DNA from 3 places in the Kyrpidia sp. genome. Region 2 is predicted to be linked to each of the others. Evidence: riboswitches for the same ligand, from Rfam matches in the RefSeq annotation. Region 2 holds a riboswitch; each other region holds the start of a gene.

Region 1 (10,367 bases), on a different contig from region 2:
AAAATAGCCAGGGCCCGTGAAACCCGGACCCCGGCTCGTTCATCAGAGAGCCTTAATCCTCCATCGTGGATAGATCCCCGGTCGGCAGGCCCAATTCCCACGCCTTCAAAACCCGACGCATGATTTTGCCACTGCGAGTTTTGGGCAGTTTGTCCCGGAATTCAATCTCCCGGGGCATGGCGTGAGCCGCCAGGCCGTTGCGCACGAACTGCTGGATCTCTTGTTTGAGTTCCTCCGTGGGCGCGTAGCCCTGCCGCAAGGAAATAAAGGCTTTGATGATCTCCCCTCGGACCGGATCGGGTTTGCCGATCACCCCGGCCTCGGCTACGGCCGGGTGTTCCACCAATTTGCTTTCCACTTCAAAGGGGCCAACCCTCTCCCCGGAGGTATTGATGACATCGTCCACCCGGCCCTGGAACCAGAAGTATCCGTCTTCGTCCCGATAGGCGGAATCCCCGCTGATATACCAACCCTCGAAAGGAAAATACTGCTTGTACTTCTCTTCATTATTCCAGATGGCCCGCATCATGCCCGGCCACCCGGCGCGAATGGCCAAGTTCCCCAGCTGGTTTGGACCGAGAACCCGGCCTTGATCGTCCAAAATGGCCGCCTCGATCCCCGGCAGGGGCCGACCCATGGAACCGGGCTTGATCGGCAGAGCTGGGTAGTTCGTGATCATCGTGCAACCCGTTTCCGTCATCCACCAGTTGTCGTGGATGCGATTTCCCAGGGCGCGCAGTCCCCAGCGAAATACTTCCGGATTTAACGGCTCCCCGGCACTGAGAACGTGCCGGAGCGATGACAAGTTATAGCGTTTTGGCAACTCATCGCCGCCGGCCATCAACATGCGGAATGCCGTGGGGGCACTGAACCAGACCGTGACGCCGAATTTTTCGACAGTCTCGTACCAACCCTCCTGTTGGAATCGCCCGCCCCGAATGACCACCGGGACACCGTGAAGCCAAGGCGCGAACAGACCAGCGGACGTTCCGGTGATCCACCCCGGGTCCGCGGTACACCAATAAATATCGTCGGGGCGCAGATCCAAAACCCACCGCCCAACCCGGTACTGGTGAATCATCAGGTTGTGCACATGGACGACCCCTTTGGGTTTACCGGTGGATCCGGACGTATAATGAAGAAGCATGGGCGACTCCCGATCCACCCATTCTACAGGCGAGTCGGCGGAGGCTTCCTTCATGAGTTCGGTATAGGACCATTCTCCCGCCTCAGCATCCGACGCCTCTGCCCCCACCAGGATCACGTGGCGCAGCTCGGGAAGCCGTTCCCTCGGGATGCGGGGGCGCAAGGTCGGCGTCGTCACCACCGCAACAGCACCGCTGTCTGCCAGCCGGTCCTGTACCGCTGTCTCCATGAACGCTTCGAATAGCGGCCCGGCCACCGCTCCGATGCGGATAATTCCGAGTAGTGCAACAGCCAGTTCTGGACCCTTGGGCATGAACAAAAACACCCGGTCTCCCCGACCGATCCCAAGTCGCCGCAGTGCATCCCCGAATTGGGCCGCATCATCCCGCAACCGGCGAAAACTCCAGGTTTCATCCCGGACCCCATCGTAATATAAAATCGCCGGCGCATCGCCGCGTCCCTCTTCTACGTGCCTGTCCACCGCCTCAAACGCGGCATTGACCCGGCCAGTCTTCCACCAAGTGAACTGTTTCGCTTCTTCGTCCCATGACACCTGCCGGGCGGCCTCGTAATCTTGGAGTTGCCCGTCCGGTCGCCCGGGTACTGCATTCGTCAAATCCATCTGTCGACCCCCAATTCTGTATATTTTGTATTCATATAGAAAATAGCTCCATCAACAAACATTTTACGACGCCGCCCGAAAAAATCCTTCCGGAACCCGTGTTTGTTCGATAACAAAAGTGTTCCAAAACGGTTTACGTCCGCTTTATCTTTCCAACCCACCCCATGACAAAAGCGGCGGGGAAACTCCCGCCCGCTGGGATCTATTCATTACGCTGCCAAAACCTTCAGCATTTCTGCCACCAAAGCCGTCCGCAACGGAACCTGGTCGATCCGAGCCGTTTCGGGCGTCTCTTCATTGTACAAAGGCTTTGTAGCGACGGTGCACTCCCCGTATCCCACGTGATCCCCGGCGTGCAACTCGACGATGACAAAGTCCCGGTCGACCTGAGTCCCAAAGCTGGTTTGAAACGGAAATTTCAACGCCATTCGCATCTTTCGCAACACGATTTTCTCCGGTTTCATGTTGATCTCCTTCCTTTGCAGCCACATTCCCCTGAATGAGGTCTCACTCCACCATGATGCCATATCCGGAATACAGCTCTTCCAAACGCTGCATCCGCAACCGCACCCGCTCCGGGTCCCGGTCCCCCACGCCAGCCACCAACAGGTTGAGCAGGCTCATGACGCCGGCGGGGGATAGAGTGCCCGCTTCGTAGTTCGCCTCCACCGCCAGGACGATATCGGCTAAACGGCCGAGAGGAGACCAGCGTTTATCCGTGATCGCGATGATCGACGACCCTTGCTCCTTCAATCGACCGACCAGACGGAGGGTTTCGGCTGCATAACGGGGGAATGAAATGCCCACGACTGCCGACCGCTCGGTAAGGCTCAGCATTCCCGCCAGGTTGCCGCCATCGGACGGAATTAACGAAACCCCTTCTCTCATCATGCCAAGGGTATAAAAAAACCACTGGGCCGCCGCGTAGGAACCCCGGAATCCCACCACGAGCACCTGGTCGGCCTCAATGATCCGACCCACAGCCCGGTCCACATCCTCCCTGACGAGGGTTTCTCGCAGCCCCTGGATCACTGCGGCGTCCCGGGCCAACACATGGTCTAGCGGATTCGTGTCAGCCTGGACAGTTTGCCCCGGAGCCCGGGATCGCCCCCCCTTCAACACTTGTTGCCTCAGGTGCCGCTGCACCTCCGAGAAACTGTTGTACCCCAACGCGTAGGCCAGGCGCACCACAGTGGCCTCACTGACCCCCGCCCCCCGGGCGATTTGTACCGCCGTTTCATACGAGGCCTTTTCCATGTTTTGGAGCAAATATTCCGCCACTTTTTGTTGAGCGGGCGAAAGCTTGTCGTAGGACATTTGACGAAGTATTCAATCAACATTCCCTGGCCCACCACCACTGACATCAATGGCCCTCCGCGGAAGCCCTTGGCCCTATATTTCCGCGCCAAAATTTTTTCTCCCCGTTTCATGAGCACCGGGGTCTGTGATAGGATGGACATGACACGAGCGATGAACAGCCGATCGACCATGCCCTCTTCGGCTTCGCGCAGATGCTCCGGAACCCATGATCCGGCGGTTCACTGAATCTCCGCGCACGGCTGTGCCGAAGCTCTCCGGAGACACAACAACGCGGAATTCTTCCGGATCGAGGGAGTGACGAAGAGTTGGACACCCGTAAACAGCTTCGCCAGATCCTGAGCGTGACCGTCGCTTTTGCCGCCATGGGGATGAGCCAAGCGTTCGCTTATTCCTATACCCATCCGGCGATCACCAATGGGGAGCCCTTGGCCGCTGAGAACCCCGGCGTCCCGATTACCGTCGGGGGCGAGGTCGGCTCTTTGACACCAAAGATCACACACCACATTCGCTTGATCGATGTAAGTCCCGATCAATTCACGGTGGACGCGGTCCGCCGGAATCCCATCGGCACCGTATTTTACCACATCCACGATGAGAATCGTCCATTTCTCCTGTTTATCAACGGGATTTATGAAGATGCGTCGGTATTTACAGACGTATACCGCGAAGCCTATGCGGCGGGTTATAACGTGGCCACGGTGAAGTTGGACCCTGATGCGGATTTTATTGCCAATGGCCATTTGTTGGCGGGCCAACTCAGCGTTCTTCGCCAGCAAGTCCCGGGCATCGATGGCCGCTTGGTCCTCATCGGCCACAGCATGGGGGGCCTTGATGCGTACGTGGCCTTGGGCGACTACCGGCCGCTGAACGCCGCGGCTCTGATCAGCCTCGGCACCCCCTGGGGCGGGAGCCCTCTGGCAAACCTTTTGAACCGCGTGGTCCAGTTGCCCCCGGATTCGCCGATTCCCGCAACGTTATTCGGCGCGGCGGCGGACCGCAGCCTTACTCCGGCCAAGGTGCGGCAGGAAGTGACCGCTTTACATAGCGAGAACCCCGCCCTTCGCGCTCTCCGGGTGGTGTCTGTGGTGGGGAGCATCCCGTCAGCCGATACGATCAGCAGCCCTTTTCTCCGGGCGGGCTATGCCGCCTTGTCGGCTTTGGGATATCCCGCCAATGACGGCGCCGTGCCCACCCCGGCCCAACAATATCCCTTCGGCGGGACCACCATTCAGGTCAGCGCCGACCACAACGGCTACGTCCGTTGGAACCGCCTCCAACCGATTCTGGCAGATATCCTGCATCTGCCCGCTCCGGCAGGGCCTTCTGAAACGAATCAGCCGCCCGGCACCCTGACGACCATCGCCGCCCGGGAAGCCTCCCGGCCGAACGCGTCACCCCTGCGGCCTGCGGCCGATCCTTTACAGGACTTGTTGAACCGCCTGGCGATTTTTGAATATGACAACTCCGCCCTGCGGCGCTGAACGCTCTCGACAAAAAGATCGTTCCATGATATGGTGTACTCAACAATTGAATCGGTGAACTCTTATCCAGAGTGGCGGAGGGACTGGCCCGATGAAGCCCGGCAACCACCGGAATGTCCGGAGAGGTGCCAATTCCTGCAGGCCGCGTGAGCGGCCTGAGAGATGAGAGGAGTGCCGGAGGATCGGCTTTTGTTGACGACCCACTCCCCTCAGGAGTGGGTTTTGCCATTCTGGAACGGGTTTCCACCGGAATTACAGGAGGGTTAGGCATGCGCATTGACACGCGATGTTCCCAGGCGGGAACCCGCCGAGATCCCGTCACCGGAGCGATTTCTTTACCCATCCACCACGCCACCACGTACGCTCATCCCGGCCTCGGTTCTTCCACCGGTTTCGACTATACCCGAACCTCGAATCCGACCCGCCTGGCCTTGGAGGAAACGATCGCCGCCTTGCACGGGGGATGCCGGGGGTTTGCCTTCGCTTCCGGCATGGCGGCCATCGACGCCATCGGCCGCCTGTTTCGCCCAGGAGATCATCTCGTGCTCTCGGACGATCTATACGGCGGCACCTACCGTTTATTCGAACGGCTATTTCGCCCACTGGGTCTGGAAACCACCTATGTGAACACCTCCGACCTGCAGGCCGTGGCCAAGCAAATCCGCCCCCACACCCGGGCGCTGTTCGTCGAAACTCCGACCAATCCCACCCTCAAAATCGCCGACCTTCGGGGATTGGCACGGCTTGCCCACGAACGCGGAGCCTGGCTCATTGTCGACAACACCTTTATGACTCCGTACCTGCAACGGCCCCTGGAACTGGGGGCGGACATCGTGGTCGAGTCGGCCACCAAGTATCTCGGCGGACACAACGATGTCTTGGCCGGCACAATAGTCGTAAAGTCGGAGGCGTTGGCGGATTCCCTGGCTTTTATTCAAAATTCCATTGGCGCGGTGTTAGGTCCTCAGGACGCTTGGCTGCTGTTGCGGGGGATAAAAACTCTCCACGTGCGCATGGACCGGCATGAAGGCAATGCCCGAGCCCTGGCCGAGTGGCTGAAGGCACATCCTCGGGTATCCCGGGTGTATTACCCCGGACTCCCGGACCATCCCGGCCACGCCGTGCATCGGGCACAGGCCAGCGGGTGGGGTGGGATGATTGCTTTTGAAGTGGCGAACAACAAGTGGGTGTCCCCGATCCTCGCGCACCTGCGGGTGATCACCTTTGCAGAAAGCCTCGGCGGCACCGAATCGCTGATCACCTACCCGGCGGTCCAGACCCATGCCGACGTTCCCCCAGATGTACGACAGCGCCTCGGCGTCACGGACTCTCTTCTGAGGCTGTCTGTAGGCCTTGAACACGTCGAAGACCTGATCCAGGATTTGGACCAGGCCCTCGCGCTTGCGGCCAGCGCCCAGGTGGAGGAAAGTGCGCGCAAGGTGACGTGCTAACGCTGGTCCTCCTTGGAAGAAGGCGCCCATAGGGGGCATGCTGACACTCTTCCCGCGCGGAAGCGGCCCAGGGGCCGCCCCTTCCGAGGACCTATTCGGGCGAGTCGACGCCGATCCACCGCTCTCTTCGTTCCGCCAGGCCGGCCGCAACAACGACGCAAACCATCCCGATCCCCGCCCAAACCAACCGATTCGCCAAAAGTGAAGTATTTTGCGGCAGATACGGCGTGAACAAACTCACGCTTCCTAGGCCGGGCCCTTGAAGGCTTTGCCACAGCCAGAAACCGAAACCAGCCAGAAGGCCAATGTGCACCCGCTTGGCGGCCACCATCACCGCGATAGTGATCCCAATAGCCGCCAGATACCCCGGCACAGCCACGGCCAGCAGATCAATCTCCGACACCGGCGCCCCCGGCCCGACTCCCGCCCAAGGAATGGATACGTATGCAATCATCCCCGGGAATTTCCAAAGGTACACAAGGGTCCACATGGGATGAAACACGAGGACCACTCCGAGGGCCCAAACCCCCTTCCTCACTACCATCCCCGCCAAAGAGGCCGGATAGGCGGCGAACAATTCCATTTGGCTGCCGGACAGTTCCCGTTGGAACAATGTCCCACTCGCCATGATCGCCAGGAGCACGGATCCCATTTCATTATAGTAGAATACGTTCCTCGGCCTGTCCGCCACGATCAAGGACAGAAGCACCAACATCACATACCCCGCGATCACCGCCGCCATGGCCGATCGCAGGGACCGCCATTCCCGCAGCCACAGAGTCATGGCGTTCCCCTCCACGCTTCCTGCCATTGCTGCACGGAAATCGCCGGCAGATTCGCGTTAGGAGCAGTCGCCCCCCGGAACACCCGGTCATAGAACCCCTTCAACACTTGGCGCACCTTCTCGCTCTGCCCGGCAGCCAGGGCCTGATCGATGGGCTGCCGCACGACATCGTTCAACCCCCCCACAGCGGCAAGCGACTTCCCCGAGGGCAACCCAACCCCCTCTCGTAAAACGACGTACACCAACGCCCGGCCAATGTCCCGGGTCACGGAATCCCGCCCGGGCCCTTCCCCCGCCGGATCACTCCAGAATCCATGCTGGACGTCCGGAATTCCGTATAGCCAGGCCGACACCACCTCCGCCAACCGGTATTCGTCAAGGTTGTGATAATGGGTTTCTCCGGTAAGAAAACTGTCCCCGCTCAGCACTGCGGGCCACAAAGGAAGATCCCCCACCGCGCCCAAAGGTGGGACCGGAAGATAGACCACCCTGAGCACCCGGTCTGTCGGCGGGTTCAGCCAGGGCTGCACGTAGCTTCTCGCCAGGTCCAGCTCCGCCGCAAAGCGCCGTGCCTCCACGCTGTTCGAAGGGCTGCAAATGACTGATGTACCGCCTTGGGCCGCCTCAACCTGAATGATCGTGCCACCAAACAATGACACACCGTCCAGGTGGCCGCCCGAAAAAACCATCTCTCCTCCGGGCCCTGGGTGCCCAGCTACGTTGGCGAATACCGTCGCCTCAAAGCCCCGAAGCACCACCCGGAAGTCTGCGGGCTGCAACTCCAGATCGTTGGGGGAACCGAGTTGGATATAGCTCGGTTCCCGGATTTTCAGCGTCTCCTTCCCCGGGAGCGGATACCACCCTTGAGTGTAAGGCAGATAGACGTCGTTCCCCCGTACGAACGCCGCAAACCGCTCCCCTGGCGAGGTGAGCCAATCGTAGACTTTTCCGCTGTAGCGCACCCGCACCGTCACCGGCCCCGGTCCCTGGCCGAAGGCGGCGCGCGGAAGGCTGAAATGATCAACATCCCGGCTCACGGCGACCTCTTGGCCGTCAACCGTCACGCGGTCGATCTGAAATAAACGATTGAGGGTGAAGGTCACGGTTTGTCCTGGCCCCAGGTTCTGTGGCCGAAGGGTCAGGTTGGCGACGACAGTCAACCGGTCATCCACTGCCCGATCCACCGATATCGAGTAGGATTGCACGGGAAAGGAAGTGTGAACTGCCGTTGCCCCCTGCTCCTGCGGGGTCCACTGTTGGATCGTCCCTCGAGTGTCGTATCGGTCTTTCCACCACAAGCCATAGGGGACGTAAGCCACCCCCGACACCCCAAACAACACCGCAGCCGCCGCCAGCCCCATTTTCCGCCGGGTGGAGGGCCAGCGGTGGGCCAGCCGCACCATCGCGGAAACCACCAACCAGAGCGCGAACACCGCCACAAACACCCGGGATAGGGCGATTTCCCGGGAAATCAGTGGATATCCCCAGGCCTCGTAACCGACGATGTAGTCGTTGCCAAACCACTGGTTGAGATGAAAGGTCTTGAGAAAATACCAATCTTTTGTCCCGATAACGATTTTCTCCAAGAAAAATGTCCCGAAGACCCAGGCGCAAAATCCGATCAAGTAAACCAGCCGCCCCGGGATAACCACTGCCAGGAACATGGCCAGGGCCAAGGTCACCATGTACGACCACTCGTCCTGGATTGCGAAAAAACCGAGGTGACGGGACACAATGTCCCAGGGCAACTCCCGCACCCGGCCGAAATAAGCGAACACCACAGCAACCAAGATTGTGAACAGGCTGAGGTACAGTAGACCCGCCAGGTATTTGGCCCCGATCAGGCCGGCCCGGGAAACGGGCAAAGCCCCGAGCCACTCATAACTCGGCCGCATCACGTCCCGCCGCATGAGCCAGATGCCGAGCCACATCGCCAGCCCCAGGCTAAGGGTTTGCCATATTTCGTGAAACCCGTACACCGCCCGGTAAATATCCTCGGAAGAGGGAGGGCCCAACCGGGACAGGATGAAGGCAAACCAGAGACCGTAGCCCAGGGCGATCGAGAGTAGAACCGGGTTTGTCCACAACAGCCGGCTCTCGATTCTCCACGTCCTCAGCCAGGACTTCATCGGCGATCCCCTCCCCTGCGGCTGAGAAGAGCCAAGTACCCGTCTTCCAAGGTGGGCTCCACCGTCCTCGCTCCAGAGAGCGGAGGCTCGTCGGCAATCACCCTGCACACCACCTCGTTGCCCTCCTGGCGGGTGGAGATCAGCTGCCACCGGGCCAACTCCGGCAGCCGCTCTTCCCCCACCCGGACCTCCCAGACCTTCCCCTCGGCAAAAGCCTGCAGGTCCCCAAGACCGCCGGCCAACACCAACCTCCCCTGATCGAGCACGCCCACCCGGCGGCAGGAACTTTCGATGTCTCCGACAATGTGGGTGGACAGGATCACCGTCTTGTGCAGCGCCAAGGTGGCCAGCAGATTCCGGAACCGCACCCGCTCTTCGGGATCCAGCCCCGCCGTGGGTTCGTCCACAATCAACACTTGGGGATCGCCGAGGAGAGCTTGGGCAATGCCCAGCCTCTGGCGCATCCCGCCGGAGTAGGTCTTCACTTTGTCCGACACCCGATCGGCGAGGTGAACCTGCTCCACAACTTCCACCACCTGTTCCCGGCGCTTGCGGGCGTCTGTCCACCCTTTCAGGACCGCGACGTAATCCAGGAATTCCCAGGCGGTCATTTGCGGGTAGATCTGAAAAAACTGAGGAAGATAGCCGATTCGTTTCCGGATTTCGTCCGGATTTTGCCGTAGTGAAATCCCGCCGATCCGCACTTCTCCGGACGTGGGCCGAAGCAGGGTCGCCAGGATGCGCATCAGCGTGGTCTTGCCGGCACCGTTTGGGCCGAGCAACCCGAACATGCCGGTCTCCACGGTTAACTCCAAATCCCGGAGCGCCCAGTGGCGTCGGTAGCGTTTGCACAGCCCTCGAATCTCGATCACGGGGATCTCCTCCATCTGTCGTTTGGCGGGCCCGCCAACCCTATGACGAAGCCGGGGGACAGATGGTTATCGCGCCCTCATGAAGCGGATGATCGCACACGTCGGGCACCGAAGGCGACTGGCGTTAAAAAAGCCCCCGACGACGCTCGTCGAGGGCCCGGGCAGAGTGGGCCGGCGTATCTCAGCCTCACTCGCTCACCTTTACAGTCTTTCGCCGCACCTTCCGGCCTCACATGGAGGCCCGCTTTTTCTGCCGTGCGGCCACGTTCACAGGGATCTCTCCTTTGTGATCAGGTTTCGCTCCCGCGGTCGGTCAAAATCCGGTGATGTCCACGACTTTGAATTGCTTAACATTGTCCTCAAAGACGGGCGCACGGAACTTCCATGTGGCCCCGGGCTCCAGGTTGTTGGCGTTCGCCAGGGTGCTGCCCACCTGATTGCCGTCCCCGTCGTAAAGGTTGATCTCTACTTGGACATACCCGTATTTGCGATTGGAGTTGTTCTTGACAGTGCCGGCAGCGTATTGGACGTACCCATCTCCTTCCTGGTGCACCTCCACGAC
Region 2 (10,367 bases):
CACCGCTAACGCCGTAAAATTCCCCGTAGGATCGAGTCCTCGGATCGCCGCTCCGCCCACGAGGGCCAAAGCGCCAAGTCCGAGTACCACCGTCAATACATAAAACGCGCCGATCACCGAGGTCGCGGTCCATAGGGTGGCCCTCACCGCAGACTCGTTCGGCACCGTAAAAAATCGCATCAGGATGTGAGGGAGCCCCGCCGTTCCGAGAAAAAGGGACAAGAACAGAGACACTTCGTTGAGGGGATTTTCCAGCAGGTTCCCTGGGGCGAACAATCCACTCCCCCACGGACTGTGCTCCTTAGCCGCGGCGACCAGCCGACCAAAGTCCCAATGAAACGACGATAATACCATCAGGGCGACCAAAAAGGTGCCCGTCACCAGCAGCCCAGCCTTGATGATTTGAACCCATGAGGTGGACACCATGCCCCCGAAAATCACATACATCGTCATCAATATCCCCGTAGCCGCCACGGCAACGGGATAAGGCACATCCAGCAACAAATGCATCAGCCAACCCGCCGCAACCAACTGCGGAACCAGATACAGGGTTGAGATCAGGACCGTATCCACCGCCACCAACCCCCGCATTCGCCGGGACGGAAATCGGGCACACACCACATCCGCCAGGGTATAGCGACCCAGCCGTCTCACCGGTTCCGCCACCGCGAACAACAGGGCGTATGAACTCCAAAATCCCGCCGCATAAAGGAGACCGTCGAATCCGTGCAAGGCGATGGCCCCGGTCACGCCCAAAAAAGACGCGGCGCTCATAAAATCGCCAGCCATGGCCAGCCCGTTCTGCACTCCTCCTAAACTCCCGGAAAATCGATAGAATTGGGGGAGGGTCCGCCCCCTCTGGGCGGCCCAGTAGCTAATCAACAAGGTACCCGCCAGAACCGCGATAAAAAACACAATATACACAGGCTTCATCTGCCGGCGGCCCCCCAGATGGTTCGTATATCGAAACAGTCAACACCGACGCGGACCTCCCGCCTCGCCGGATTATTTCAAGGCTTGCAAGATCTGCTCCGCCAACCGGTCCCCGATGCCCGCCTGGCGAAATTCCTCCACCGAAGCTTGGCGAATCGCCTCCACCGAGCCGAAGTGTTGCAAAAGCTTTCGTTTTCGCTTCTCGCCAATGCCCGGAATATCATCTAGTACCGAATGCATGATCCGCTTGCCCCGGGTTTGCCGGTGAAAAGTAATGGCAAACCGGTGAACTTCGTCCTGAATGCGCTGAAGCAGATAAAATCCCTGACTGTGCCGGTCGATGGGCACCGGTACCGGATCATCTCCGAGGAACAATTGGTCCGTCCGATGGCGGTCGTCTTTCGCCAATCCGCACACCGGGATTTCCAGGTCCAGCTCGTCCTGCAGCACCTCTAAGGCCGCTCCGATCTGCCCCCGGCCCCCATCCACCACGATCAAATCTGGCAACGGCAACTTCTCCCGCAACACCCGTGTATATCGCCGCCGAATCACCTCCCGCATGGAGGCGTAATCATCCGGCCCCTGAACGGTTTTGATCTTGAATTTCCGATACTCTTTTTTCGCCGGCTGTCCGTCCACAAACACCACCATGGCGGCCACGGGGTCCGTCCCTTGCAGGTTGGAGTTGTCAAAAGCCTCGATCCGTCGGGGCGCGGCGATGGCCAACACGTCCCCCAACTCCCGCACCGCTCCCACCGTGCGCTCCAGATCCCGCTCCTCCAGAGCCAGTTTCTCCTGGAGCGCGATCCGGGCGTTCTCACAGGCCATCTCCACCAACTGCCGCTTGGGGCCGCGCTTGGGCACCACCACCCGGGCCCCCAGCCATTCCCCCAGCACGTCTGTCTCCACCCCTTCGGGCAGGTAAACCTCCTTGGGCCGCTCGGTCTCCTCAAAATAAAATTGCGCCACGTAAGAGCCAAAATCCTCTAAGGGATCGTTGTAAAAAGGAAAAATCTGCACCGCCCGTTCGATCAATTTCCCACCCCGGATAAAAAAGACCTGGACGCACATCCTTCCCCGTTCCGCATAAAATCCGAAAACATCCCTGTCCACCTGATCTTGAAACACGATCTTCTGCTTCTCCATCACCCGCCCGATGTGCTGGATCAAATCCCGGAGCTCCTTCGCCCGCTCAAAGCGCAGAGCTTCGGCTTCCTCGTGCATCCGCCGCTCCAGCTCCTCGACAATCTCCCCGTGGCCCCCGTTCAGGAACCGCCCAATGTCCTTGCGGATCGCCTCATACCGTTCCGGGTCCACGGGATACTCACACGGGGCCAGACACTGGCCGATGTGGTAGTACAAACAGACCTTTTTCTTGAGATTCCGGCACTTGCGCAACGGGTAGAGGCGATCCAACAAGCGCTTGGTCTCCATCGCCGAACCGGAGTTCGGATACGGGCCAAAGTAGGACGCTCCGTCCTTGGCCATCCGCCGGACGATCTCCAGGCGGGGGTGTTCCTCCCGGGTAATCTTGATATACGGGTAGGACTTATCATCCCGGAGCATGATGTTGAAGGGGGGTTGGTGCTGCTTGATCAGATTGCACTCCAGAATCAGCGCTTCCACCGCATTGTCCGTCACGATGTATTCAAAATCCCGGATTTCCGAGACGAGTTTCTGGGTTTTCGCATCATGGCTACCCGTAAAATACGAACGCACGCGATTTTTTAACGTTTTCGCCTTCCCGACGTAAATCACCCGGCCCTCGGCGTCCTTCATCAGATAGACGCCGGGTTTGCCGGGAAGGAGGGCCAATTTCTCCTTCAGCCAACGATGTTCCTCGATCATTCCGCTCACCCAGTTTTCATTGTATCCCGCTGGCGAAGCCAATGAAAGAGGAAAACTGCGGCCATGGCGGCCAAATCCCCCCCGACAAACCACCAGGATCCGGATTCCACCCAGCCGGCGATCGGCCGGGACCAAAAAGGATACAGGTAGGCCGGTGCAAATTGGCGGTGGGTGAACAGGTCCACGGCAATATGGAGCCCGGCCCCGGCGGCCACCGCTGCCGCGGCCCGAAATCGGCCGATGAGAGCCGCCACCATCACTGCGCTCCACAGGGGGAGGGAATGACTCAGGCTGTCCCCGGCAAACACCCACGGCCGCCCCATCAACCCGTCCAGGCCCTGCCGGAGCAACGTGCCCCCTCGGCCCGTCAGGATCATGAACAGCCCGGCACTCCACAACCACAGATCTGGCGCCAGGGCCCCGGCCACCAAAAAAGGAACGTCTCTTCGTTTTCGAAATATCGCGTACATCCAAAACCCATGTCCCAGAGTATCCACCCGACCCGCTCCTTTCCTTTCACTCCCCCCTAGGGTGCGGTGGTGACGTGAGGTTCATTCCAGCAAATCCCGCAGCTCCCAGTCCAACCCGTCCGGGGCCGAGAATGCCTACGAAGATCGGGATCAGGCGCAGATGAAGATCCGGGTCAAACCACCCCTCATAACCGGCCGCTTCAAGCCGCCGGGGCATGCCCAGCAACCGGCTCCGCTTTCCACCGGATCCGTCTCCCAGGTGAAAGGTATCCAGGACTACCCGGTCCGCCGCCTCGGCCAGCAGCCGGGCCAGCCGGTCCGGGTTCATGGGCAAAGCCGGGGACACCGCCGCTTGAGTGGGCACGCCGGCCCTCCGCAATCGCGCCAGGGCCCGAAGGCGCCCGGAGACCGGCGGCGAGGTCGGGGTGAGCAGGCGGCGGACCTGCTCGTCATCGGTCTCCACGGTGAGACTGACCCGCACTTTGTTGCCCAGGGCTCGCAGGAGATCCACATCCCGGAGGACCATGGGGGAACGGGTTTGAACCACCAGTTGGTCGACGCCCCCTTCTTCCGCGATCACCCGAAGCAGCTCCCGGGTGATCTTCCATCGCCCTTCCACTGGCTGATAGGGGTCTGTGGAGGAGCCCAGGAAGATTCTGAGTGTCTCTCCCCGATCCCGGCTGCGCCGCAGTTCCCGGCGGAGGCGTTCCGGGGCACCCTCTTTGACCGTCACCCAGGTCCCCCAGGGTTTTGGATGGAGTAAAGCCACCGGCAGGCGCCGCACGTAACAGTAGGGGCAACCGACGGTGTCCCGGCCGAGGTTGTCCACCGGTCGGCCAAAGGCGCACCCGATGTACGGGTTCAACGAATGGGTGAATCCTGTCAGATACCCCGTGGCCGGTTGCAACATCCGCCCGGCCGTCTTTTTCTCCACATGAACCTCGGCCAACCCCCGTCCCCCCTCGCCATCGACTATTTTGCCGAATGTAAAAAAAGACGTCAAAAAACGTCGAAATCTGTTTTCGCCGTGGCAGTCCGGTCCGACCTTTTGGTATGATAAAGGCCGAGGTGACCACGATGCGCGTATTTTCCGGGATGCAGCCCAGCGGCACGCCCACCCTGGGCAATTACCTCGGCGCCCTGCGCCATTTTGTCGACATCCAAGATGAAGCCGAATGTTTTTACTGCGTGGTGGACCTCCATGCCGTTACGGTCCCCCAGGAACCTGCCGCATTGCACCGGCAGACGAGACAACTCAGCGCTCTGTATCTGGCGGCGGGGATCGATCCTCGTCGGTCGGTCCTTTTCCTTCAATCCCACGTCCCCGCCCACTCCCAGTTGGGGTGGCTGATGGAGTGCCTGGTGCATTACGGCGAGCTCGGGCGCATGACCCAGTTCAAAGAGAAATCTGAGGGCAAGGAAGGCGTGAGCGCCGGCCTGTTTACATATCCTGCCCTTATGGCGGCGGACATTTTGTTGTATCAGGCCACCCATGTCCCGGTGGGGGAAGACCAAAAACAACACCTGGAATTGACCCGGGATCTGGCCGAGCGGTTCAACAAGCGGTACGGGGATACGTTTGTCATCCCGGAGCCCTTGATCCCCAAAGTGGGAAGTCGGATCATGTCCCTGGACGACCCGACGAAAAAGATGAGCAAGAGCAGCGCCAACCCTGGGAGCTACATTTCCCTGCTGGACAGCCCCGACGACATCCGGAAAAAGATCCGCCGGGCGGTGACCGACTCCGAGGCGGAAGTGCGCTTCGATCCCCAGCGGAAACCGGCCGTCAGCAACTTGCTCACCATTTATTCATCATGCACGGACAAAACGATCCCCGAACTGGAGAAACAGTATTCCGGGGTGGGATATGGACCTTTTAAGCAAGATCTGGCCGAAGCGGTGGTGGCCCGGCTGGAGCCGCTGCAAGAGCGGTATAGAGAGCTGGTCGACAGTGAGGAGCTGGACCGCATTCTCGCCGAGGGGGCGGCCAAAGCCAAGGCTGTGGCGGAACCGAATCTGCACCTGGTCTTCGAACGGATGGGATTTCTGTTGCCCCGTTGAAAACTGGGAACCCGCTCGGGGTTGCAGGGCCGTCGGGCGGGATGGAGCGGAGCGTCGAGCCCTTCCGCACCGCTCCATCCGGGCTGGTGCCTTTTAAATCGCAGCACGGCGAAGATCGGTGTCGATATCCAGGATCTCGTACACCGCCCGCAGGTCCCCGATGGGAAAGAGATGGGCGCCGGCCGCGAACTCCCTCAGTCCCCCGTACAACTCCCGGCAGAGGGCGATCCCCGCAGCCCGGCCGCCTTCTTCCACTTTCTGAATCACGTCTTCCCCCACCCGCACCCCGGGTACCTTCTCGTTAAAATAGCGGGCTTGGCGGGCGGACTTGAGCGGCAGAAGTCCGAACAGGATGTGGACCGGCAGGTGGCGGGTGCGCTCCCAGAAACGCAAGGCCGTCTCGATATCGAACACCGGCTGGGTCTGGACGAAGCGAACCCCGGCTTCCACCTTGGCCGCCAATTTGGCCACTTCGGCGTCCAAATCTTCCGCCCCGGGATTGGCCACCCCGCCGATCAAGAACCGGGTCGGGCCGCTCAGTTCGTGGCCGGTCAAGTCGTAGCCTTGGTTCAGTCGTTCAGCCAGCCGGGCCAAACCGATGGAATCGGTCTCAAACACCCCTTTGACCTCAGGATGATCCCCCCGGCTGGGAGAATCCCCGGTCAAGGTGAGGATGTTCCTCACCCCCAGGGCCGCCGCACCCAACAATTCGCTCTGAAGGCCGAGCAGGTTGCGGTCCCGACAGGTCAGGTGAAAAATCGCTTCAAGGCCCAGATCCTCCTGGACAATGTGAGCCAGGGCGATGGGGCTCATCCGCAGGGTGGCCATGGGACTGTCCGCGATATTCACCGCATCCACCTTGCCCCGGAGGAATTTGGCCGCTTCCATGGTGGGCAAGGGATCCGCCCCCTTGGGCGGCTCCAACTCCACCGTGGTCACAAACTTGCCGAGGGCTAACTTTTCCCGTAAACCGTGCACATTGTACATCCCCAGATCCCCCCACTCCGCGCGGCTTCCTCGCCTCCATCCCCTAAACCCACCAAAAAACCCCTTTCCGGTGGAAAGAGGTCGGACTGTTGTCCCCCTCTCTCATCTTCCGGGGTCTCCCCGCAGGAATTGGCACCGTGCCGGTGTTCCGACCGGTTGCCGCGGCATCATCGGGCCCGTCCCTCCGCCAACTCTGGATAAGAGTAAGGATCCATCGCGAGTATTCGGTTTAAAATTACCTTCACCTTACGTGAATTTCTCAGCCGTGTCAAGGGGCCGCATTTGGCACATCCGCGGGAGTTCCATTCGGCATTTCCAAGAACTCGGCGTGGTCTGAAGGGTTTTGGTGGTTTACCCACACCCTTCTCTTATGTTAGCCTAACCGTGTCGAGCTAGCCAAGCCATCATATCTCCCCTGTTCCGCATTTTACCCATGCGATACGACATTGGAGAGAGTGAAGGCGAGTCTGTCAGAAAGAGGTAGCAGAAATGAAGCGTTCAAAAATCTTCCACCTCAGCATTGTTTTTCTTTTGTCATCCACTTTTCTTGTGGCCTGTGGTTCCTCTTCCTCCTATCAGGGCGATATCCTGGAAACTACAGCCTCTGCTGAAGTATTGCCGACCTTTTTAAACAACCAGCAGGAAGCGGTCCGCCAAATCTATGCAGCCGCCGGCAAATCCACCGAACTGTTGCAATGGATCCCATGCTATTGCGGATGTGGGGAAAGCGCGGGGCATAAAAGCAACAGGGACTGCTTCATCCGCGCTGTCAATCCGGACGGGTCGGTGGTTTGGAATAGCCACGGTGCCGGGTGCGGCGTCTGTTTGGAAATCGCAGCTCAGTCCATAGGGCTGTGGAGAGATGGCAAAGGGGCGAAGGACATTCGGGCTTTTATTGAGGAGAAGTACAAAGAAGGGTACGCTCTGCCGACTCCAACCCCTCAGCCTTCCTAATCCTTCGGGCGACCGGCCCTTCTCCCCAGAAGGCGCCAGGATACCCAAAGAGTGTGACGATGAGGAGGGACTTTGGTGAACCCGGCGTATTTCATTGCCCATGGAGCCCCCACTTTGGCCATTGAAAACAACCCATACACACAGCTTCTGCAAAGCGTTGCTTCCCGTTTTCCAAAACCCAAGGCGGTGCTCCTATTCACCGCCCACTGGGAATCTCCCGTGCAGCTCATTGGCGCCCCCGAGCAATTCGGGATGATCTACGATTTTTTCGGATTTCCCGATGACCTTTATCGGATTGTCTACCCCGCCCAAGGAGCGCCGGAAGTGGCCGAAGAAGCTCGAGCCCTTCTTGACGAGGCTGGTATTCCAGCCAAAATCGATCAAAGCCGCGGGCTCGATCACGGCGCCTGGGTGGTGCTTCGCCTCCTGTTCCCCCATGCGGACGTGCCCGTGGCGACCCTGTCCGTCAATCCCGCCCTACCCCCGGAAAAGCAGTACGCCATCGGCCGGGCCCTCGCTCCCCTTCGTCGGGACGCGCTGATCCTAGGCAGCGGTGGGACGGTGCACAATCTGTGGTCTCTCGATTGGAGCCGAGAACAAGACGGACTGCCGGCAGACTGGGCGCAGAGCTTTGACGACTGGCTACGAGATCGGATCGAGAATTGGGACACCCGAGCACTTTTTCGCTATAAGTCCGAGGCCCCTTATGCCCACATGGCCGTTCCGCGAAACGAACATTTTGTTCCTCTCCTGATCGCCATGGGTTCGGCCGACGGGGACCGCGCGGCCCGGCGATTATGCCAGTATTACCAATATGGGTCCTTGAGCCTCAGTTGTTGGGAGTTCGGCACCAGCGGAATGTGAGGGACGAAAAAAGACGAGAAGGGTGGTGAAATCTACTCACCACCCCGTCACCGATCGTCTCCCATCTCCCTTTGGAGCACCTCGGCGTCCTTGTTTCGACAGCTTCGTTAAATGCGATCCAAAATCAAGCCGTGGGTGTCGCGCGAGTTCCGGAAGAGCCCCCTTGGGAGAACTCACCGCCGTGGGGCAGTTGTTCCGGATACCCCGATGCGCCGTGTTCACTGACATCCAGGCCGATGATCTCCTCTTCCCGGCTGATCCGAAGACCAACGGTGGCCTTGATCGCATAGAGAATGATGAACGACACCACGAACACATACACCCCGGCCGCCAGTACCCCGGCCGCCTGCACGCCAAGCTGGTGCAGCCCGCCGCCGTAGAACAGGCCCGGCGCGCCGACGCCCACAGATTTCACCAAATCCGGAGATGCAAAAAACCCCGTGGACAAAGTCCCCCAGATCCCGGCCACACCGTGAACCGAAAAGGCTCCCACCGGATCGTCCACCCGGGCTACCCTCTCAAAAAACTGCACCGAGAGGACCATGACCACCCCGGCCACCGCCCCGATGACCACTGCCGCCCAGGGCTCCACAAACGCGCAACTCGCCGTGATGGCCACCAAAGCAGCTAGGACCCCGTTGAGCATCATTGGAATGTCCGGCTTACCGAGAACGGCCCACGCGGTCAACAACGCCGCCACGCCCCCGGCTGCCGCCGCCAGATTGGTCGTCATAGCGATATACGCAAAAGAAACGTTCAATGCCGACAAGGTGCTGCCGGGGTTGAACCCGAACCAGCCGAACCACAGGATGATGACGCCGAGGACGGAGTATACGGTATTGTGCCCGGGCAGGGAATGAACGCTGCCATCCTTGCCGTATTTGCCGATGCGCGGACCGAGCAGCATCGCCCCCACCAGAGCCGCGACTCCGCCTTGAAGATGGACCACCGTCGATCCGGCAAAATCCTGCATCCCGAGACCGGACAGCCAGCCGCCGCCCCAAATCCAGTGCGCCACAACGGGATAGATGAGGGCTGAAAACAAAATCCCGAAAATGAAGTACACGATCAGTTTAGCCCGTTCGGCGATGCCGCCCCAAAAGATAGCCAGTGATACCCCTGCGAACACGACTTCAAACATGTACTTGGCGCCAAGGGGGACGTCGCTGTAAGACAACGAACCGAAAACTTGATTCACCATATCATCACTGACGTTGAGAAACCACCCCTGAGTTCCGACGAACGCATTTCCCTGCCCAAAACTGATGGCAAACCCCACCGCCCAGAAGACCAGCGCCGCCAAGCCAAAACTCAAGATGTTTTTCCCGGCGATGTGGCCGGCATTTTTCATTCGGGTCGATCCGGCCTCCAACAGGGCAAAACCGGCCTGCATGAAAAACACCAAGAACGCGGTCACCGCAACCCACACTGTGTCCACCGCCTGGGCGACATCCTTGACGGTCGGATCCGCCGCCAAGACCACAGACGGTACGAGAAGGACCAGAGCCGGCAGGAACCCCCATCTCGCCCATTTGATCATTGCCCACCCTCCTCAATCTCGCGGATATGAAAGAGACACTTTATATGATATATACAATAACCGCAGATGTCAATATTCATCACCAATAACAACGTCCGTTTTCATCCACGTAAAGAACTCTCCCCATTTTGTCAGACCTTTTCTTGTAAATAAGGTGAGAAATACACTCCATATCCGGGCAGTCAACAGGGCGTCGTTCAAAGCCCGGTGACGAGTCAGCGGCGGAATCGCCATGCGTTCAATGAGATAGTCCAAAGTGGCCTCGCCGCTGTCGGGCCACAGTCGCCGGGCCACTTGGGCGGTGTCCACGACCCGACGGGGCAACTCAATGCCGTAGAATTGGTTTAATGGAACGTTTAGGAAATTAACATCGTGTCCGGCGTGATGAGCGACCAAAACAGCGTCTGAGGAAAACGCCATGAACCGCGACAATACGTCTTGGACTTTGGGAGCTCGCCAGAGTTCTTGTTCACTCAGCCCGGTGATCCGCCGGACCACCTCCGGGACTCGGCGACCGGGTTCAAGAGCGATCAGTGATGAGAACGTTTGATCTTCGCGGACTTGCCCATTTTCCACCCGTACGGCACCGATCTCAATCAAGGCGTCGGTACGCCAATCGAACCCCGTGGTTTCCGTATCAAACACCACGTAGGTCAAGCGATCCAAGGGCTCTTCCCAGATATCCCGGCGGTTGATTTCCCGGACCATTT
Region 3 (10,367 bases), on a different contig from region 2:
TTGAATGATGCCGATTTTCTTGACTTTCCCTGCGTCTGAACCGCCAGACGTAGTTCCAGCGCTGTTCTGAGCTCCACAGGCCGTCACCACCATGGTCATGGCTACGACCCCGGCCAACAACCACCCTCTATTTTTCATTCGCTCCATGTTGAGCCCCCTTTTCCCGTCGATCGGCCGCTTGGAAGGCCGCCGACTTCTTTTTGTGGAGATTTACCCCCTAATTTAGAAACTGTTACTTACGCCGATTATACACCAGTCTACCGAAAAACGGTCAACCTATTTTCTTGCACGCCCTCAAAAAGATATGTTTCTTCCCCCAGGCCCATGCGCCATGGCGCAAAAAACAGCAACAGCCACTGGCCTTAAGGCCAGTGGCTGAACCTTTCTGGCTTCCCGTCCGCACATTCATCAATTGCTCTTACAACTTCACGACATTCGCTGCCTGAGGGCCCCGCGGACCTTCCACGATGTCGTACTCGACGTCTTGGCCCTCTTCGAGGGTACGAAACCCTTCTTCCTGAATCGCGCTATAATGCACAAACACGTCTTTCCCGCCGTCATCCGGCGTAATGAAACCATAACCCTTCTCCGCATTGAACCACTTGACTTTGCCTTTCACGAAGCTGCCTCCTTGCGCCTTTATGCCCTCATCATAACATACAAACCAACCCCTGCACAGAGGAATTGGCAGACGGTCAAAAATTTTTCTATGCGTCATTCAACGGATGCGCAAAATCCGGAATATGATCTCCCCGGCCGGTGTCTGAATGCCTACCTCTTCCCCTGCCCGGCGCCCGAGTAAACCAGCCCCGATGGGCGACTCATTCGATATCCGAAATTTACCCGGATCTGCTTCGGCAGTTCCCACAATGGTGTAAGTCTCTTCAGGACCATCCGGCAGTTCGCGAATGGTCACCGTGGAACCTATGGATACCACTCCTTCCACCTTGTCCTCCGCCCGGATGATCTTCGCCCGGCGAATCTGGTCTTCCAGTTGGAGAATCCTCGATTCGACAAAGGCCTGCTCCTCTTTTGCCGCATCATACTCGCTGTTTTCAGACAGGTCACCGTAACTTCGCGCGATCTTGAGCCTTTCTTTCACTTCCGCCCGTTTCTCGGTCTTTAGCCATTCCAGCTCTTCCTTGAGCTTGCGTAATCCCTCTTCGGTCATATACGCCGCTTGTTCCTGCTCCACCGTACTCCAACCTCCTGATTTCCCGCTCGAGACACCTCGAAGCCTTTCCCTTTATTGTTTCACAACTCCGGGAAAATGCCAAACCGGCCACAGGTTCATTCGGGAAGGTCCGGCTCAATCAGCGGGATCATAGCCAGTCGCTAGCCCGGTTACACTATGTGGCGTACTCAAGAGCCCGGAGGGGACCCGTCATGTTGTTTCGCAACACATCACGTCGCCCGCTGGGATCTTTATATCTGACGGCAGTCGCTTTTATGGCCGTCGCGCCGACATTTCTAAGCCACCATCCGCTCGCCCGAATGGTCGATCCCAACGATCGCCAATCCTGGAACATTTCCGCGAACGGTTCGATCCCTGGACAGAACGCGCCCATCCGTACCGTCCAACACAGTGGCCAGTGCATCGCCCTGACCTTCGACGATGGTCCTCACCCCATCTACACCCCGCAGCTCCTGTACATCCTTCGCAAGCACCGGGTTCGGGCCACGTTTTTTCTCACAGGCATTCATTGCGAAAAACACCCTTCCATCGTTAAACGAATTGCGGCGGAGGGTCATGAATTGGGGAATCACGGATATCTTCACGCCCGTCTGGACAAAATGTCCCCAGATTCCGTCGCCGCCGATATCCGACGGGCCGATCAGGTGATTGCGCGCATCACCGGAATATGGCCCCATTATTTTCGCCCGGCGGGAGGCGTATTGACCCCCACCGTGCTGCAGGCGGCCGCCCAGACCGGCCATCCCATCGCCATGTGGTCTGTGGACCCGAGGGACTGGGTCGTCGGCCGGGATGCCACGGCTATCACAGCGGTGGTCAAAGACACAGTGGGCCCTGGAAGGATTGTGCTTTTTCACGACGGTGGCGGCAATCAGCCCCGAATGTTGGAAGCATTAGATAGTCTACTGGATTTTCTCAAGAAACAAGGCTATCAATTCGTGACTTTAAGCGAAGAATGATCCATCGCGGAACTCCAACCTTTTCTAAACTCTGTTGCTTTAACGCGGAAAAACGTGTTATACTCCTTTCAGACCCCCTTTGAAGATTCTGTGGCCTAGGTCCCCAAAAGGGGACTATTTTTTTTGGAGAAGGTTCGGATTTCCCCAGTTCTTTCTCCCTGCTCCCCGGTAGAAACCTGGTATACTAGTAATTGAAAAAGAAGTGTGCCGAAACGGACGTATTTTCGGCACAGGCGGTCGGGAACGGGGGGCGATGAAGATGAGTGACAGGAAGGAACAAGGGGATAACCCGGCCCTGTATTGCCACGCTTTACTGGAACACGCTTCGGATGGCTTGGTGGTGGCGGATGAGGAGCGCCGGATCGTTTTTATGAACCGGGCAGCCAGGGAACTCGTCGGGCTTGCCGAAACCGAACAATTCCCAGACACATGTGCCGAACTTTTACAATGCCGCAACGAAAAGGATGAGAATCTCGCCCTGGCGCCACTGTGCTTCGGTCATTGCGTATTAAATACCAAGGCGCCGCTGAGCTACGTGGAGATGAACATCCATTCCCGACAGGGTGATGTGATCCCCGTCGCTGTCTCCTACTCGTATATTCCAGCCGGCAACCGCCGCTACTTCCTCATGAGCCTTCGAGACCTCAGGGAACGCCGACACTTAGAAGAAGAGCGGCGAAAACGCGACGAAATGTACTTTACGCTCCAGGAACGAGAGCGCCTGGCCAGGGACCTTCACGACGGTGTCGTGCAGGATATCGCCTACTCTCATATGCAGCTCAAACTGGTCCAGTCGCTGCTCGCCCAGGGTCGGGTCGCAGAAGCCCAGGATAAACTCCGGGATGTCACCGAAGTGGTCCACGACAGTTTTGTGGAATTGCGGCACGTGCTTTATGACCTCACCATTCACGCGGGAAAGGATCTGAAACATTTTTTGTCCAAATGGCTGGCCGAATTCCAGCAGCGGTCCGGGATCCCCGTCGAAGTTGCGATGCTCGAATTTCCGGACACCTGCGACCCTTATATTGGCGATCAGGTGACCAAAATCGTACAGGAAGCCCTGGCAAATGTCCGCAAGCACAGCGGGGCCACGAAAGTGTGGATGACCCTCGGTGCCTGTCCGGTGGGGCCCTACCGTCAGCAATTTAGCGTCATCATCGAAGATAACGGGTGCGGAATCCCCGAGGACGTCCTTCATCGTTTCAATCAGGGATGGGCGGATCATGAGAATGCCGGTCGTCACTTTGGCCTGAAGGCCATGCGGGAGCGAGCCCAATCCCTGGGTGGAATCTTGACCATTTCCCGCCGGAACCCGACGGGGACCCGGGTTGAGCTGCATTGGTTCCAGGACATATCCCATGAAGACGCTGTCAAGCAAGCCGGTTAATCGGGGCCGCTGTGGCGCCGATGCCGGCCCGGGGATCAGGATCCCGTCCCGAGACGCCAGAGGAAGAGGGGAACGAAAGATGCCGGTGAGTGTGCTCCTTGTCGACGATCACGCTCTGTTTCGCCGGGGGGTGAGAACAATCCTCGAAACTGCCGAAGATCTTTCGGTGGTCGGAGAAGCTTCAAACGGAAAACAAGCGGTGGAACTTTATGCCGAACTGCATCCCGACCTCGTCCTGATGGACATTCGTATGCCGGTGATGGGCGGACTGGAGGCCGTGCGGAGGCTGCGAGCCATGGACCCCCAGGTGCGCATCTTGATCCTCACCGTTTCCGAGGAGGACGACGATCTTTTTGAAGCCATCCGAGCGGGAGCCAACGGATACCTGTTGAAAAACGTCGATCCCGACGAATTGATCTCCAGCATCCAGAAAGTCGCGGCGGGGGAAGCGGTGATCCCGGGTCTGCTCGCCGCCCGGATCATGGCAGAACTCCACAAGGAAGCTACCCCTGAGGAAGTCCTTGACCCCTTGACAGGCCGGGAACTCCAAGTCCTGGGATATTTGAGCACCGGGGCCTCCAACCGGGAGATTGCTAAACAGTTGTTCATCAGTGAACACACCGTGCGCAATCATATCCAGAACATCCTCAGCAAACTCCATCTGACGAATCGCGTCCAGGCTGCCGCTTACGCCATTCGCCAGGGCATCCGCCCACCGGACACTCCCCCCTCAGACGAGTAGCGGGGGCAGACTCAAAACGTCCGCCCCCGCGCCCTCGTGGGATTAGCGAACCACCAACACCGAATGTTTGGCCCGATTTAACACACCGTGGCTCACACTGCCAAGAAGAACCCGGTCAATAGCACCCCGGCCGTGGGTCCCCACCACAATGAGATCGACGTTCTCCTCGTCCGCAACATCACAAATCGCCGTTGCCGGATGTCCGACCAGATGCTTGAAGCGCACCCGATCCTTGTAGTCTTTAAAAGTGTTCATCACGGTCTCTTCAATCTGCTTCGCCCAGGACTCTTCGTACTGGGACAAATTGGCCAAGAGGTCCGGAGTGGCTTCATAGTAGTAGGGCACTGTCTGGGACACGTAGAGGACCGTCACCTCTGCCTCCGTCCACTTCGACAAGATATCCGCCACCATCTGTTCCGCTTTCTTAGACGCCTCAGAACCGTCCGTGGCAAACAAAACCTTTTTCATCTCTGACACCTCGCTCGACAGATGATAGAAGTGTTCCTGATCCCGGCTGGCTGGCTCAGGATCGTGAGACACCCTTTTCATGGCCGCCCGACACACCGGCCCGTCCAAACGGCCGGCTAGCTCCTCGGCGTGCAGGAGGCGCGCCAACCGCCTCTTGACCCCGGCTCCTTCCTTCCCCTGAAGGGCCATTTCTTGGTCAACGAGAAATTCAGCCACCTGAAGGATTCGAGAAGGCAGACTCAGCATCTCGCCGGCGAGGCCTCCAGGGTACCCGGTGCCATCGATCCGCTCATGATGCTGGCCGGTCCATATCGCCGGACCCTCCAGGCCGGGTATTTGCTGCAAAAAAGCCTGGGTGTAATAGGAGTGAAGCCGCTCGCGCTCCTCCTGCACATCGCCGCCAAACGTCCCTCCTGGGTTCCCCACCAGCCATCCCACATCGTGGTAATAAGCAGCAATATTGAGGGAATAGAGGTCCCGCTCCGACAGCCCCATCTCTTCCCCCAAGCTCATCGCCCAACCTGCCACCCGCTCCGCGTGATTCGGAGTCCCCCGCAAGACGCCGGCCAACCGTCCAAACATTCTCGCCAGCTTGACCGCATCTTCTGACGACATCGGAGCGTCCCCGGCAGGCCGTTTTGACAACAACACAAAAGGAGAATACGGACCAAACGCATCTAGGACAACTTCTGGGTGCCCAAGCAGTTCTTCAAAAACTCGGACCACATCCGGATCGAAAACCTCACCAGCCCGCTGCCCGATTGCGCGAACCCGGGCCAGTCGCTCGGCCAAAGGGACATCCATCGGCGCCCGGTCCATTACCTGGGCCGCCTCGCGTGCCACCCGCACAATCCTCGCTCCCAATGAAATCTCACGACCGCGGAGCCCAAAAGGCACACCCGAACCGTCCCAGTTTTCCCAACTTTGCCCAACAAACACTTCTGTCCACGGGTCCAAGTCCAGAGACCGAACCCATTGTGCGGAGGCCACCGGTACGAAGGTTGGATCCCGCCGCTTGAAATCCCCGGACGGACCGACGAGAGCGCCGACGTCATGCAACAATCCGGCAAAATATAACGTTCGTGCCTCCCGGAGGCCCAAGCCTGCCCCGAGCCCGATCTTCGCCGCGAGATACGCCACCCGCCGGGACCTTCCAACCCTTGCCCCGGACATCAAGTCAAAAATGGAGGACAGAGGGTTCAATGCATCGAACCATTTCATGTGCAACCATTCCCGTTCCCCTAGGAGGTCCACTGCAAATTATTCTTAGTAACCGTCTACAGTCTACCCCATCGGCCACCACCGAGAAAGGTTGACACCGACCAGTTTGCCCTGGTGAACCTGAGCTAACGGATGTAGTCCAAATGAACTATTTCCCCCTCCCTCTTGACGCCGCCATCGCCATTCATTACACTGAGATTCGAACTTGTCCTTATCGTATCAAAGAAATGCAGAGATTACTACAACCTCTTATCGAGAGCAGGCGGAGGGACTGGCCCGATGAAGCCCGGCAACCAACACCGCGCTTGACCATAGCGGGGTGTCAGGTGCTAAATCCTGCGAAGCCCATGGCGCTTCGGGAGATGAGAGGGCCGGTTCAGGGGCCCTTTCGCGACGCGAAAGGGATTTTTTGTGCTAGGAGATTGATCGATGATTGAACTTGACGGAGTATCCAAAGATTTTACGATCGGCGGCCGTGCCGTGCGCGTCCTGGACGGCATCGACTTAAACATTCCAAAGGGCACGATCTACGGGATCATCGGTCACAGCGGGGCGGGGAAAAGCACGTTGGTAAGGTGCATCAACCTCCTGGAACGCCCTACTTCCGGCCGGGTCACGGTAAACGGCAAGGATTTGACAAATCTGGACCCCCGGAAGTTGCAAACCGAGAGACAAAAGATAGGCATGGTGTTTCAACATTTTAATTTGCTGTCCTCTCGCACGGCGGCGGAAAACATCGAGTTCCCGCTAGAGCTGGCGGGCTGGCCAAAAGAACGTCGCCGCCGCCGGGTGGAAGAGCTTCTCCGGCTGGTGGGGTTGTGGGAGCTCCGGGATCAATACCCATCCAAACTGAGCGGCGGCCAGAAACAACGAGTGGGGATCGCCCGGGCCCTTGCCCCTCAGCCGGAAGTGCTCCTGTGCGATGAGGCCACTTCTGCCCTGGATCCCCAAACCACCGATTCGATCCTGGAACTGCTCGCCAGCATCAACCGGTCCCTGGGCCTCACAATGGTGGTCATCACCCACGAGATGCACGTCGTCACCGCGATTTGCGACCGCGTGGCCGTGCTGCACCAAGGGCGCATTGTGGAGGAAGGACGTGTGGTGGACGTGTTTCTCCGGCCGAAACATCCAGTCACCACCGAATTCGTCCGGCAAATGGGCGGTGCCGATACCGATGACCTCCCCGGGGTGCCGCAAGACGAACAGTTGTTGCGGTGTCTCTTTGTGGGAGATTCTGCTTTGCGGCCCGTTTTTTCTGAGGTGACGGAAGAAACCGGGGTACATGTGCGAATTCTTCAGGGATCTGTGGACCGGATGAAAACCATTCCCTACGGTCGGTTCATCGTGGCCCTTGTGGGGCCCGAGGAGGCGAAGCAGAGAGCCATACGAATCCTCCAGGATCGGGGGGCATGGGTGAAGGAGGTGAATTCAGGTGGATCCGGGGCTATGGGGTGAAATCGGACAAGCATCCCTCGATACGGTCTACATGATTGGACTGTCGGTATTGTTCTCGGTCCTGCTGGGTGGGCCCGTGGGGATTTTTCTCGTCGTCGCGGGACCTGGACACCTCAAACCGATGCCCGGTTTGTACCGGATCGTAGGGGCGGTGGTGAATATCGTTCGTTCGATACCATTCATCATCCTGCTCATCCTTATGATCCCGTTCACCCGGCTGCTGGTGGGCACATCCATCGGCGTCACCGCCGCCATCCCGCCCCTGGTGGCCTCGGCGGCCCCATTTTTCGCCCGGCTCGTGGAGACTTCCCTGCGGGAAGTCGACCGGGGAGTCATCGAGGCGGCCCAGGCTATGGGAGCCCGCACCGGCCAGATCATCTGGAAGGTCCTCCTTCCCGAAGCCCGGCCAGGGCTCTTGGCGGGCATCACCATTACCGCCGTGAACCTCATCGGCTACTCGGCTATGGCCGGCGCCATCGGCGGCGGAGGGCTCGGGGACCTGGCGGTCCGATACGGATATCAGCGGTTCGACACCGGTGTCATGCTGCTGACCACCGCCCTCCTCGTCGTTTTTGTCCAGTTTCTGCAATGGGGCGGAGATCGCCTGGTCCTTCGTTTCACCCGCCGTTAGATCATAAGGTCTGTATCCAAACAAAGGGGGTCTTTCACCGTGAAAAAGTTGAAAAGAGCTTTGCCGTTTCTGACCGTCGCCTTGGCCCTAGCCTTAACCGCGTGCGGATCTTCCGGAACATCGGGTTCACCCAGCGACACCGGCCAACAGGGGGGCGGGGAAAAAGTTATCAAAGTTGGAGCGACGGCCGTCCCCCACGCCGAGATTTTGGAACATGTCAAGCCAACATTGGCCAAGGAAGGGATTAAGCTAGAAGTCGTGACCTTTTCAGATTACGCCCAGCTCAACCCGCAATTGGTGGACAAACAGCTAGACGCCAATTATTTTCAACACATTCCTTATCTCGACAATTTCAACCAGCAAAAAGGAACGGACTTGCAGTGGATCGCCAAAGTCCACATTGAACCCATGGGGATTTATTCCAAGAAAATCAAATCTGTGGACGACTTGAAAAGCCAGGGGGGGACGGTGGCCATTCCCAACGACGCCACAAACGGCGGCCGGGCCTTGGCATTATTGGCTAAGGCGGGAGTCATTCAACTGAAACCAGGAGCCGGGGTCACGGCCACCGTTCGAGACATTGTACAAAAGCCGGGCAATTTAACCATCCGGGAGTTGGATGCGGCCATGCTCCCCCGGGCTTTGGACGACGTCACGGCAGCGGTCATCAACACCAACTACGCCCTACAGGCCAACCTCAATCCCACCAAAGACGCCATCTTTTTGGAGAGCGCCGATTCGCCGTACGCGAACGTCCTCGTGGTCCGCAAAGGGGATGAAAAGAGACCGGAGTTGGTCAAGCTGGCCCAAGCCCTCACTTCAGACGACGTAAAACAGTTTATCGAACAAAAGTATCATGGGGCTGTGGTCCCAGCCCCCGCCTTGGCTCCTGCGTTACAGTAGGCGGTTAACGATTCCTTTACGCCTTTGTATGGCTGTTCAAAACTCCTCTTGATCTTGGGCGGACGGTAGAGAGCAAACAGGCCGCCTGGGACCCGCGCCCCGAAAGGGGATCGCGTCCCAGGCGGCCGCCGCCCGACCTTCACCGTGGATCGTCGTAACAAATCAGAATCACTTCTTTCCCCAGCTCTGAGGAAAGCTTGGCCTCAAAAGTTTGCAACTCCTCCAACACATGAGGCGGAAGCTGCGAGAATCGATAATCCCGGCGATCGACCGATTGTTCTGTGCGCGGCTTCACGGCTATCCCCCTCCATAAAACGCGGTCACACACCTAGCTTAACCCGCACATTGACGAGCTAATCCAGGGAGTCAACAGATGCCCGGTTTGCATAGGCTACAGTGCCGACATGAAACGCAGGAAAGGAGTGGCCCCACCATGGAACCCTTGCCTCAACACCCCCACGTGGAACATGTCGTCTTTACCCGGGTACTGGACCATCTGACGGCGAGCGAATATGCTCTCGCCGTGCTCTGCTCCGTCAGTCGACAGATGAAACTTTTCGCCGTGACGAAGGACCTGCCGGGTTTCGATGAGTTTTATCGGGAGATTTATGAGAGTTCCTATCACCGGATCACGGCGAAAGGAAGCGTCCGCCGCATCTTAGCCGGAGATCACCACGCCACCGTCGTCGCCATTGCCGTTCACAGCATGCACAAAGCGGCAGAACACGACCGCCTGGCCGGGGAAGCCGTCCAGCGCATGGCTGCAGCGGAAGCGAAAGAAGACGCCCGGCGGTGGATCACTTCTGTTCGCGCTTGGCACGAGCGAACCGCGACCGAGTTGCAGGTGGCCGTGACCCGAACCCGGGAATCGGTGGGTGAAGCGTTCTGGACATCCGCCCTTCAGCTCGATGATTGATGTTCAAACAGGACCCGAAGAACCAATTCCGCTGTGGCCACATTGGTGACTAAGGGCACATTGTAACATCGCACACCCGGAGCAGAGCGGTGATGTCCGGTTCATGAGTCTGTGCCGTTAAGGGGCTATCAGTGCCACCCGTAGCACGACATTTCCCCCTTTTCCTCGTCGCGTCCCACCCGGGAAACCGTCGACGGAGAGAGGTCTCTGTGCGAACCAGTGTATCATAACCGAGGGAATTGTCGTACGTGAAAAACGCCATGGGATCCCCACGGCGTTTCCTGTGTCAACGACGATCGAGGCGGAGAAACCCCGCTTCAGCCCGGTACCTTCATCCACCCGTCGTTTGTTGTAAGTCTTCCAACATATCCTGCAGTTCCATCCGACGAATCAGAATCCTGACCCGCTCGGCCCGATCCGCCCACATCCACTGATCGAGCAGAGACTCCTTCTCTCGTTCCAATTCCTTGATGCGGTCCTGTTCCAC

Evidence for each region. A riboswitch is a leader RNA that binds a small molecule or an ion and turns the genes downstream of it on or off. The one in region 2 is predicted to bind S-adenosylmethionine.
Region 1: another riboswitch for S-adenosylmethionine. It lies ahead of K6T64_RS03250 (trans-sulfuration enzyme family protein); the one in region 2 lies ahead of K6T64_RS05460 (methylenetetrahydrofolate reductase).
Region 3: another riboswitch for S-adenosylmethionine. It lies ahead of K6T64_RS08875 (methionine ABC transporter ATP-binding protein); the one in region 2 lies ahead of K6T64_RS05460 (methylenetetrahydrofolate reductase).

Annotation. Positions count from the first base shown of each region.
Region 1 covers NZ_JAILZZ010000004.1:98,875-109,241, forward strand. Annotated here, with positions in the region: gene acsA (acetate--CoA ligase) at 53-1,768, opposite strand; gene K6T64_RS03235 (hypothetical protein) at 1,978-2,232, opposite strand; gene K6T64_RS03240 (MurR/RpiR family transcriptional regulator) at 2,276-3,085, opposite strand; gene K6T64_RS03245 (lipase family alpha/beta hydrolase) at 3,394-4,569, shown strand; SAM riboswitch class I at 4,629-4,738, shown strand; gene K6T64_RS03250 (trans-sulfuration enzyme family protein) at 4,839-6,020, shown strand; gene K6T64_RS03255 (hypothetical protein) at 6,112-6,804, opposite strand; gene K6T64_RS03260 (hypothetical protein) at 6,801-8,933, opposite strand; gene K6T64_RS03265 (ABC transporter ATP-binding protein) at 8,930-9,805, opposite strand; gene K6T64_RS03270 (FxLYD domain-containing protein) at 10,119-10,367, opposite strand, start outside.
Region 2 covers NZ_JAILZZ010000009.1:11,394-21,760, reverse strand. Annotated here, with positions in the region: gene K6T64_RS05485 (solute symporter family protein) at 1-933, opposite strand, end outside; gene uvrC (excinuclease ABC subunit UvrC) at 1,006-2,781, opposite strand; gene K6T64_RS05475 (hypothetical protein) at 2,787-3,278, opposite strand; gene K6T64_RS05470 (radical SAM protein) at 3,298-4,200, opposite strand; gene trpS (tryptophan--tRNA ligase) at 4,329-5,312, shown strand; gene K6T64_RS05460 (methylenetetrahydrofolate reductase) at 5,406-6,299, opposite strand; SAM riboswitch class I at 6,399-6,503, opposite strand; gene K6T64_RS05455 (PCYCGC motif-containing (lipo)protein) at 6,789-7,253, shown strand; gene K6T64_RS05450 (DODA-type extradiol aromatic ring-opening family dioxygenase) at 7,329-8,117, shown strand; gene K6T64_RS05445 (ammonium transporter) at 8,242-9,657, opposite strand; gene K6T64_RS05440 (3'-5' exonuclease) at 9,727-10,367, opposite strand, start outside.
Region 3 covers NZ_JAILZZ010000020.1:3,539-13,905, forward strand. Annotated here, with positions in the region: gene K6T64_RS08840 (ABC transporter substrate-binding protein) at 1-147, opposite strand, end outside; gene cspE (transcription antiterminator/RNA stability regulator CspE) at 419-619, opposite strand; gene greA (transcription elongation factor GreA) at 719-1,195, opposite strand; gene K6T64_RS08855 (polysaccharide deacetylase family protein) at 1,387-2,154, shown strand; gene K6T64_RS08860 (sensor histidine kinase) at 2,414-3,541, shown strand; gene K6T64_RS08865 (response regulator) at 3,621-4,283, shown strand; gene K6T64_RS08870 (universal stress protein) at 4,326-5,972, opposite strand; SAM riboswitch class I at 6,219-6,341, shown strand; gene K6T64_RS08875 (methionine ABC transporter ATP-binding protein) at 6,402-7,430, shown strand; gene K6T64_RS08880 (methionine ABC transporter permease) at 7,408-8,061, shown strand; gene K6T64_RS08885 (MetQ/NlpA family ABC transporter substrate-binding protein) at 8,101-8,964, shown strand; gene K6T64_RS08890 (hypothetical protein) at 9,104-9,259, opposite strand; gene K6T64_RS08895 (hypothetical protein) at 9,398-9,880, shown strand; gene K6T64_RS08900 (hypothetical protein) at 10,212-10,367, opposite strand.